One region of the Paenibacillus lutimineralis genome, then DNA from elsewhere that is predicted to be linked to it. Evidence: riboswitches for the same ligand, from Rfam matches in the RefSeq annotation. Region 1 holds a riboswitch; each other region holds the start of a gene.
What was found. A riboswitch is a leader RNA that binds a small molecule or an ion and turns the genes downstream of it on or off. The one in region 1 is predicted to bind cyclic di-GMP.
Positions count from the first base shown of each region.

Region 1 (2,270 bases):
ACAGGCGCCGACGAGTCATAGATGTCATCCGTCTTTCCATACTCTGATTCCTGCACACTTTCCTGCACGGTTTCTTGTACAGTTTCCTGTACGGCTTCTTGCACTGTTTCCTGCACGCTTGCCGATGCATTGGCCGTCCAGGTGGATACGCCAAACAGCGATTGAATCAGAAGCAGCAGGGCCACAATGATTCCACTTATTTTTTTCTTCATGATCTCTCCTCAGTCTCTACATCACCCTCATAATGTTCGGTTCCGATCTTGCTTACCGTGCGCAAATCGGGCCATATATTCCATTGAATTGTATGCCGATAAGGGACCTGCCAGTCCATCACCTCCACTTATTTCTATTGGCGCACGATTCATTGTGCTTGTTTTTTCCTTCAGAACCAAAGGGCTTCTTGCATTATACCGACCAGATCTTTACAATTTCTAGACAAACTCAAACAAGCCTTGGACCTTTCGTCCAAAGCTTGGGTTAATCGTATACTGATTAGTAATATTTAGCTGCCGAATAGAGAGAGGCGTCTTTAATCATTTTAAATTCGGCCCCTCTGACTTTCCAGCTTGCATCGACGGTTGTGTCAATGGTTACCCACTTCCCGTTCAAATAAACTTCATTCCAGGCGTGGTAAACATCGACGTATTGCGATGTTCCCATAACCAGCTTGGCCGGAATGTCGATGCTCCGCAGCATGGAAGCGAATAGGGAGGCATAGTCGTAGCATATCCCCTTCTGCCCTGCAATCGTACGGTTGATATCGGGAAGGTAGTCCGTCAACTTGCTGGATGCAATAGCTTTGTCATATTGGATCGTCCCGATAATATATTCGTAAACAGCCTGTACCTTCTCTTCGTCGGATTGGGTAGACCGAGTTAGCTTCTTCGCAAGCTGAACAGCCTTGTCCCTTTCGTTCCAATCGATATTCTGTACAGAGTTCAAAAACACTTTGCTGTCATTCGTCAGTTGAAGCGTAACTGGCGCTTCCTGAACGATCTGATATTTGGTGCCGCTGACTTGTTCCAGCACGATGACCGTGTAATCACCGTTACCCATCTGAAGTGGAAATGCTTCCTGCTGTTTGTTCGGCGAAAGCACATATGTATAATTATCTTGACCTTTCGTGATCATGAGCTTCGTCTTGACATCGGCTTTTACGTCATATCGAATGACAACCGCACCACGGTCCAGTTGCTCCAAGCCCAGCCAATCCTCAGATTGTGCAGCTTGTACAGCCGGGGCCCACATCAGTAACGCAAAAAGTCCTACAATAACGAAGACTACGTTACGCATGTTATAAAACTCCCTTCGGTGGCCAGGCTGCCATTGACATTTCGTCAAGAAGGCCCTGTAGCTTTGCGTCCTTGTCTTTCGACAAGTTTGCCATTATCGTATTAGAGTTTCACAGATTTTAATGAATGCTTGTCCAATAAAAAACAAAAAAAGCATATTCGTTCGGTAGCTGGCTGCCATTGACATTTCGTCAAGAAGACCCTATAGCTTTGCGTCCTTGTCTTTCGACAAGTTTGCCATTATCGTGAGTAGCTTTCTATTAAGTAAATCTATCATATCAAACAACTCTATTTCCATCAAGAGGAAATTGGCCCTCCCTCATGAGCGTAAACGTTCTCGGCATAAGTAACCGATTCTTCATTATCACAAATGATCACTCTTCTCCCATCTCGTAAGTCATTGCCTAATATCCCGCCAAGCTGAAATTTAGTTTGCTGTCACATATCCAGCCTTTTTCTAATTTCGTTGTCTTTAATAGGGTAAATTCTTTCTACTGGTAGATTCTTGGAATTTAGTTTCCCCTGCTTTCGCTGTATATTCCATTTCTTCACAAGCGGTGTCAAATCCTCAATGCGGTAAATTCCATCGGCGAGAAATTCTTTTAAGGTGATTCCTTTTAGACCGATTTGAATGGCTGCACGATTTATGGAATTGCCGTTCACATTTCTATCGGGATCCCACTGGCAATAAACTGTTGTTTCCTCAAATGCCTTTTCCCATTGAGTTGAACCTTTGTATATCATTGAGTCTGGTGAGGTTAGCACCGCTTTCCTCAACAATTCATTAAATTTTTCCATATGTACATCCAGAGCCAAAATACATTCCTGATTTTTCTTTGTCCCCCAATTAGACCGATACATCATCCACAAAAAGGATGGTTTTATCCATGTCATGCGATTAATATTGAAGCTTTCGCCGAAAGTCTGTAAGGCAACTGCTTCTTTTGCTATTACTGGATTATACGCCTGATAAACCCG
Region 1 is NZ_CP034346.1:6,354,217-6,356,486, forward strand. Features, by position in the region: gene EI981_RS28210 (LPXTG cell wall anchor domain-containing protein) at 1-212, opposite strand, end outside; gene EI981_RS28215 (transglutaminase-like domain-containing protein) at 493-1,293, opposite strand; cyclic di-GMP riboswitch class I at 1,308-1,395, opposite strand; cyclic di-GMP riboswitch class I at 1,455-1,541, opposite strand; gene EI981_RS28220 (DUF4291 domain-containing protein) at 1,731-2,270, opposite strand, start outside.

Region 2 (2,270 bases), 200 kb from region 1:
GTTCCAGACCACCTCGCCTTGGGACGCTTCGTAATCCTTGCCATCCAGCGCACCCGGCTGGAGATTGAACTTCTCGCCCATCGGATCTGTCACAACTGCATCTCTGGCAGCAAATTTGATATCGCTGGAGATCTCCGCAAATACCTTCTTCAGCTCATCGCTGTTCGCTGAATAGTAGCCTCGATTCTGACTGTTGTTGAGTACATACACAGCATTGCTGTTGTTGCCTACTTCCAGGCCAATGCTATAAATACCAATACCCTTATCGTACAGCAATTTTGCGTGGGAAATGGTCGGAAGTCCATTATCCGTGACCTTGTAGGTACCTGCTCGATCAATATTATAGCTGGATAATGAAAAACTGCTACCCGTCCCTTTCAAAGACGTGAAGTCAAAATCAGTAATTATGAAGCTGTACTTCATATTAGGCCAATCGTTGTAACTTGTAGCAGCCGTACCCTTATAACTGTAGGTCGGCTCTCCATCGCTTAGCAGTACGATATACTTCTTGTCAGCCGGACTATTTTTCAATAGATCATCAGCAGCTTTAAGTCCAGCTTGAATATTTGTTCCGCCAGTTGCACTGATTTTATCAATGGCTTTCTTGAAGTCATCCTTCTTGGAAGCATCTGCAAAGCCATACACCGGTGGATCAGAAGCCGCATTATTAAACGATACCGCCGCCAAACGTACACCCGAATCACTCGTTAGCAGTGAATCCGCGAAGCTCTTGGCCGCTTCTTTGGCACTTGCCAAACGCTTCCCATCGTTCATACTGCCCGATTTGTCGATGACGAGCACAATGTCCGTGTTTGTCTTCAATTGCTTGCCTTCCACCGTCAGCGTTACCTTCCATTCTCCGAAGTTATCGGTAGGCGTCGCCGTCTTGTTCAACTGGATCGACCCCGGGTTTGGCCACACCGGATCGCTAGGACTGCCGCCTGCTCCCAACGCCATCGAAGGCATCCCTAGTATAAGGGAGATCATGCACAACCAAGTAACAATTAATCGAATTCCGCTTTTCATAGCTCCTCCTCATTTTGTTATCTTCACTCCTAGGCTACTTTCCCTGCATTAATCCCCTCCCTTTTCAGGCACTAATACTTATCTTACGAAGGCTATTCACTGGGAATGCCTTCGCAACCAGGAAGAAAACAAAAAAATCCGGCTGCATCAACAATAAGCATTGTGAATGCAGCCGGACTGTCATTAGCCGGATCAGTATTCTGATCAGAACCATTAGACTCCAAAGCTTTGCGACCTAACCTTTCGATTAGTGTGCCTAGATATGAAATATAACAAAGAGGCCCTTGTTCTCTGGATGAAGAACAACGACCTCTGTGTGACATTAATATATTTCACATTTAGAACTGGAGTCAATCGCTAAAAAAGGTAAAATAATACTAGTTTTGTCGAACGCAAACCACTAGTTTTGTCTAATCACGGCTCCAAATCTTGGCGATCAGACGAAGCAACTCAAGATACAGCCAGACAAGCGTTACCATCAGACCAAAGGCTCCATACCATTCCATGTACTTCGGAGCCCCATTCTGTGCGCCGTTCTCGATAAAGTCAAAGTCCAGCACCAAATTCAGTGCAGCAATGATTACGATGACGACGGAGATTCCGATACCGATTGGTGTACTGTCATGCAAATAAGGAATTTGAATACCGAACCACCGCAATACAATGCTCAGCAGATAGAGCAGTGCTACGCCGCCAGTTGCCGCGAATACACCAAGTTTGAAATTCTCTGTCGCTTTAATAATTCTTGTCTTGTATGCAAGCAGCAGAGCAAGGAAGACACCCATTGTCAGCAAGGCTGCCTGTAAAGTGATTCCATAGTATAAAGTCTCGTATGTAGCTGAAATGGCTCCAAGGAAAAAGCCTTCACAAAGTGCATAAATCGGTACTAAATAGGGAGAAATCGCTGGTTTAAAAGCAAGGATTATCGCAATAATAAGCCCGGCAACAGCTCCGCCGATAGCGAAAGGAACTACATTCTTCCCATCGAAGAACATCATCCATGTACTGAAGGCACTTGCCAGCAAAATAATGAGCGTAATAAACGCCTTATTCACTGTGCCTCCAATTGTCATCCGGTTCAAATCACTAAATTGACCGGCTCTTTCAAAAGTCTTGTCATTAAGAGTGGGGTTACCGCTACGACCTATCAAGAATCAATCACCTCATTATGAATTTGCTTATATATTACCATAATACTCAAACTAGTCCCACAAAATCCCTACAAATTTGAAAATATAGCCATA
Region 2 is NZ_CP034346.1:6,158,656-6,160,925, forward strand. Features, by position in the region: gene EI981_RS27400 (S-layer homology domain-containing protein) at 1-1,026, opposite strand, end outside; cyclic di-GMP riboswitch class I at 1,191-1,293, opposite strand; gene EI981_RS27405 (Bax inhibitor-1/YccA family protein) at 1,437-2,177, opposite strand.
Region 2: it holds a riboswitch for cyclic di-GMP, as region 1 does, so the genes downstream of both, EI981_RS27400 (S-layer homology domain-containing protein) here and EI981_RS28215 (transglutaminase-like domain-containing protein) in region 1, are expected to answer to the same signal.

Region 3 (2,270 bases), 260 kb from region 1:
TACGGGAAAATAATTATGAGATCATCCACTGCCACACTCCGATGGGAGGAGTATTGACCCGACTTGCAGCGAGACAGGCCCGCCGCACAGGCACGCGGGTTCTCTATACTGCTCATGGATTCCATTTCTTCAAGGGCGCTTCATTCCAGAATTGGCTGCTCTATTATCCGGTAGAGAAGTATTTATCTCGCTATACTGACTGTTTATTAACAATGAATGCGGAGGATTACAACCGGGCACTAGACCATCAATTCAAGGCAGGAGCGATCGCTTATGTACATGGGGTCGGAATCGATTTTGACAAATATAAGCCTGCCCATGAACAAGAGAAGAGGCAGCTAAGGGAAATGCATGGCATCGATTCTGACGAGTTCATCATGATTTATGCTGCCGAGTTAAGTCAACGTAAGAATCAGGCCTATCTCCTGGAGGTTGTGTCTCTATTGAGAGAGAGAATTCCCCGTTTTCGGCTGCTTTTGGCTGGGCAAGGTGCATTGGAAGGACAATATCGGGAGCAGGTGAGCCGGTTGGGATTGGAAAATCTCGTTACCTTTCTCGGCCATCGTACGGATATGGATCAGATCTATGCATTGGCGGATATCGCCGTGTCGTCCAGCAGACAGGAAGGGCTGCCTGTAAATATTATGGAGGCAATCGCTACCGGTTTGCCTGTAGTCGCTACAGATGTGCGGGGGAATCGAGATTTGGTAGAGCCGGGGACACACGGCTTTCTAGTTGGATTGGACGAGCCGTCTATATTCGCTGAACGTATCTGGGAGCTGTTCGACAATCCACAACTGAGAGCCGACATTCGCACGAACCGCGACAGACTTATCTCTCTCTATTCAGTGTCTCATGTATTAGGCGAGGTGATTCCAATATACACCGATGCGGCGAGACAGTGGGATATTAAGGAGAGGAACCCGGGTAATAAGAAGGACTCGACCTATCAATATAATGAGAGAGAAATAGGAAAATAGATTTACAGATTATGAGAGAATATGTTAATATTTAATAGACTAATATTGTTGAAATAAAGGCTGATTTCGATTCAACTTTGATAGATTACTCGCATACTATAAAACTATGAATCTATGAAACTCCGAATTGAATATGAGAACGACGAAACGGCAAACCGCGTGAAAGCGCGGGACGCAAAGCTATAGGGGCTTCGTGAGACGACAACTCTCACATGCCAGCCAGTTCCCGAAGGTTCTTAGGATATGAGAGTAGGAGGTCCTGAGACAAGGGGCCTTCTATTTTTTTATCCTAGGAGTGATTATGATGATGAACCGTGTATTCAGAAACATAGTTTTCATAGCTTTAATTATAGTGCTCAGCGGTGTAATCATGCCTGTTCCAGGTAACGCTGCAGCAGTTGCATCGGCAGCTGGAAGTACGGAATTGAATGTGAAGAATTATGGTGCAGTTGGCGATGGAAGCACGGACGATACGTCCGCTGTACAGCAGGCGCTTGATGCGGCAGCGGGCCGCGGGGGCCGCGTGTATTTTCCGGCTGGAACGTATAAGGTGAATCCGGAGAAGACGCTGATTGTCGAAGGGAATACGACGATTATCGGTGATGGAGCAAGCTCTGTAATTCAAGCCAGCAATCGCAGCTTCGGCTGGGAGATGATGAGGGCTACGGGAAGTCATATTGCGATCAGCGACATCACACTGGACGGCAATATGGCTGTGAATCGCGTGCTTGTTATCAGCGGTGGAAGCAGCGATGTGAAGGTCAAGAAGAGTATTGTCTCGAACGCTACGCATAGCAAGGACCCGGCCAGTGACTATTATACTGGCGTTGTGTCGGGAATCGTCGTGTACGGGAATTCCAATCAGATAGAGATTGATTCCACAGAAGTGAAGAATATCTCCGCGGTGAATCTAACTGCTGGCAGCTTGATTTCAAGAGGAATTTACGTGACGACGACCTGGGGCTCCAAGGAGAAGGCAGCGGTGAACGTTGCTATCAAGAACTCTCATATTCATCATATTGGACCGGCGGATGATGGAGACGGTATTTATTACGAGGATCCGAATGTGGATAGCAAGCAGGGCACGAATACGAAGAGTGTCATTGTCGGCAATACATTCGATCATAATGCCAAACGGGCCATTAAGATATATGCGCAAGGGATCACCGTTGAGAATAACCGGATTACGAATTCGTATCTGAACAACAACTATTACAAAGGCAAGGACAGTGGCAAGCTGGCTCCGGACATGTACTCGGGCATTAGTGTATACGGCTCCGACAATACGAT
Region 3 is NZ_CP034346.1:6,095,791-6,098,060, reverse strand. Features, by position in the region: gene EI981_RS27160 (glycosyltransferase family 4 protein) at 1-980, shown strand, start outside; cyclic di-GMP riboswitch class I at 1,120-1,211, shown strand; gene EI981_RS27155 (glycosyl hydrolase family 28-related protein) at 1,285-2,270, shown strand, end outside.
Region 3: it holds a riboswitch for cyclic di-GMP, as region 1 does, so the genes downstream of both, EI981_RS27155 (glycosyl hydrolase family 28-related protein) here and EI981_RS28215 (transglutaminase-like domain-containing protein) in region 1, are expected to answer to the same signal.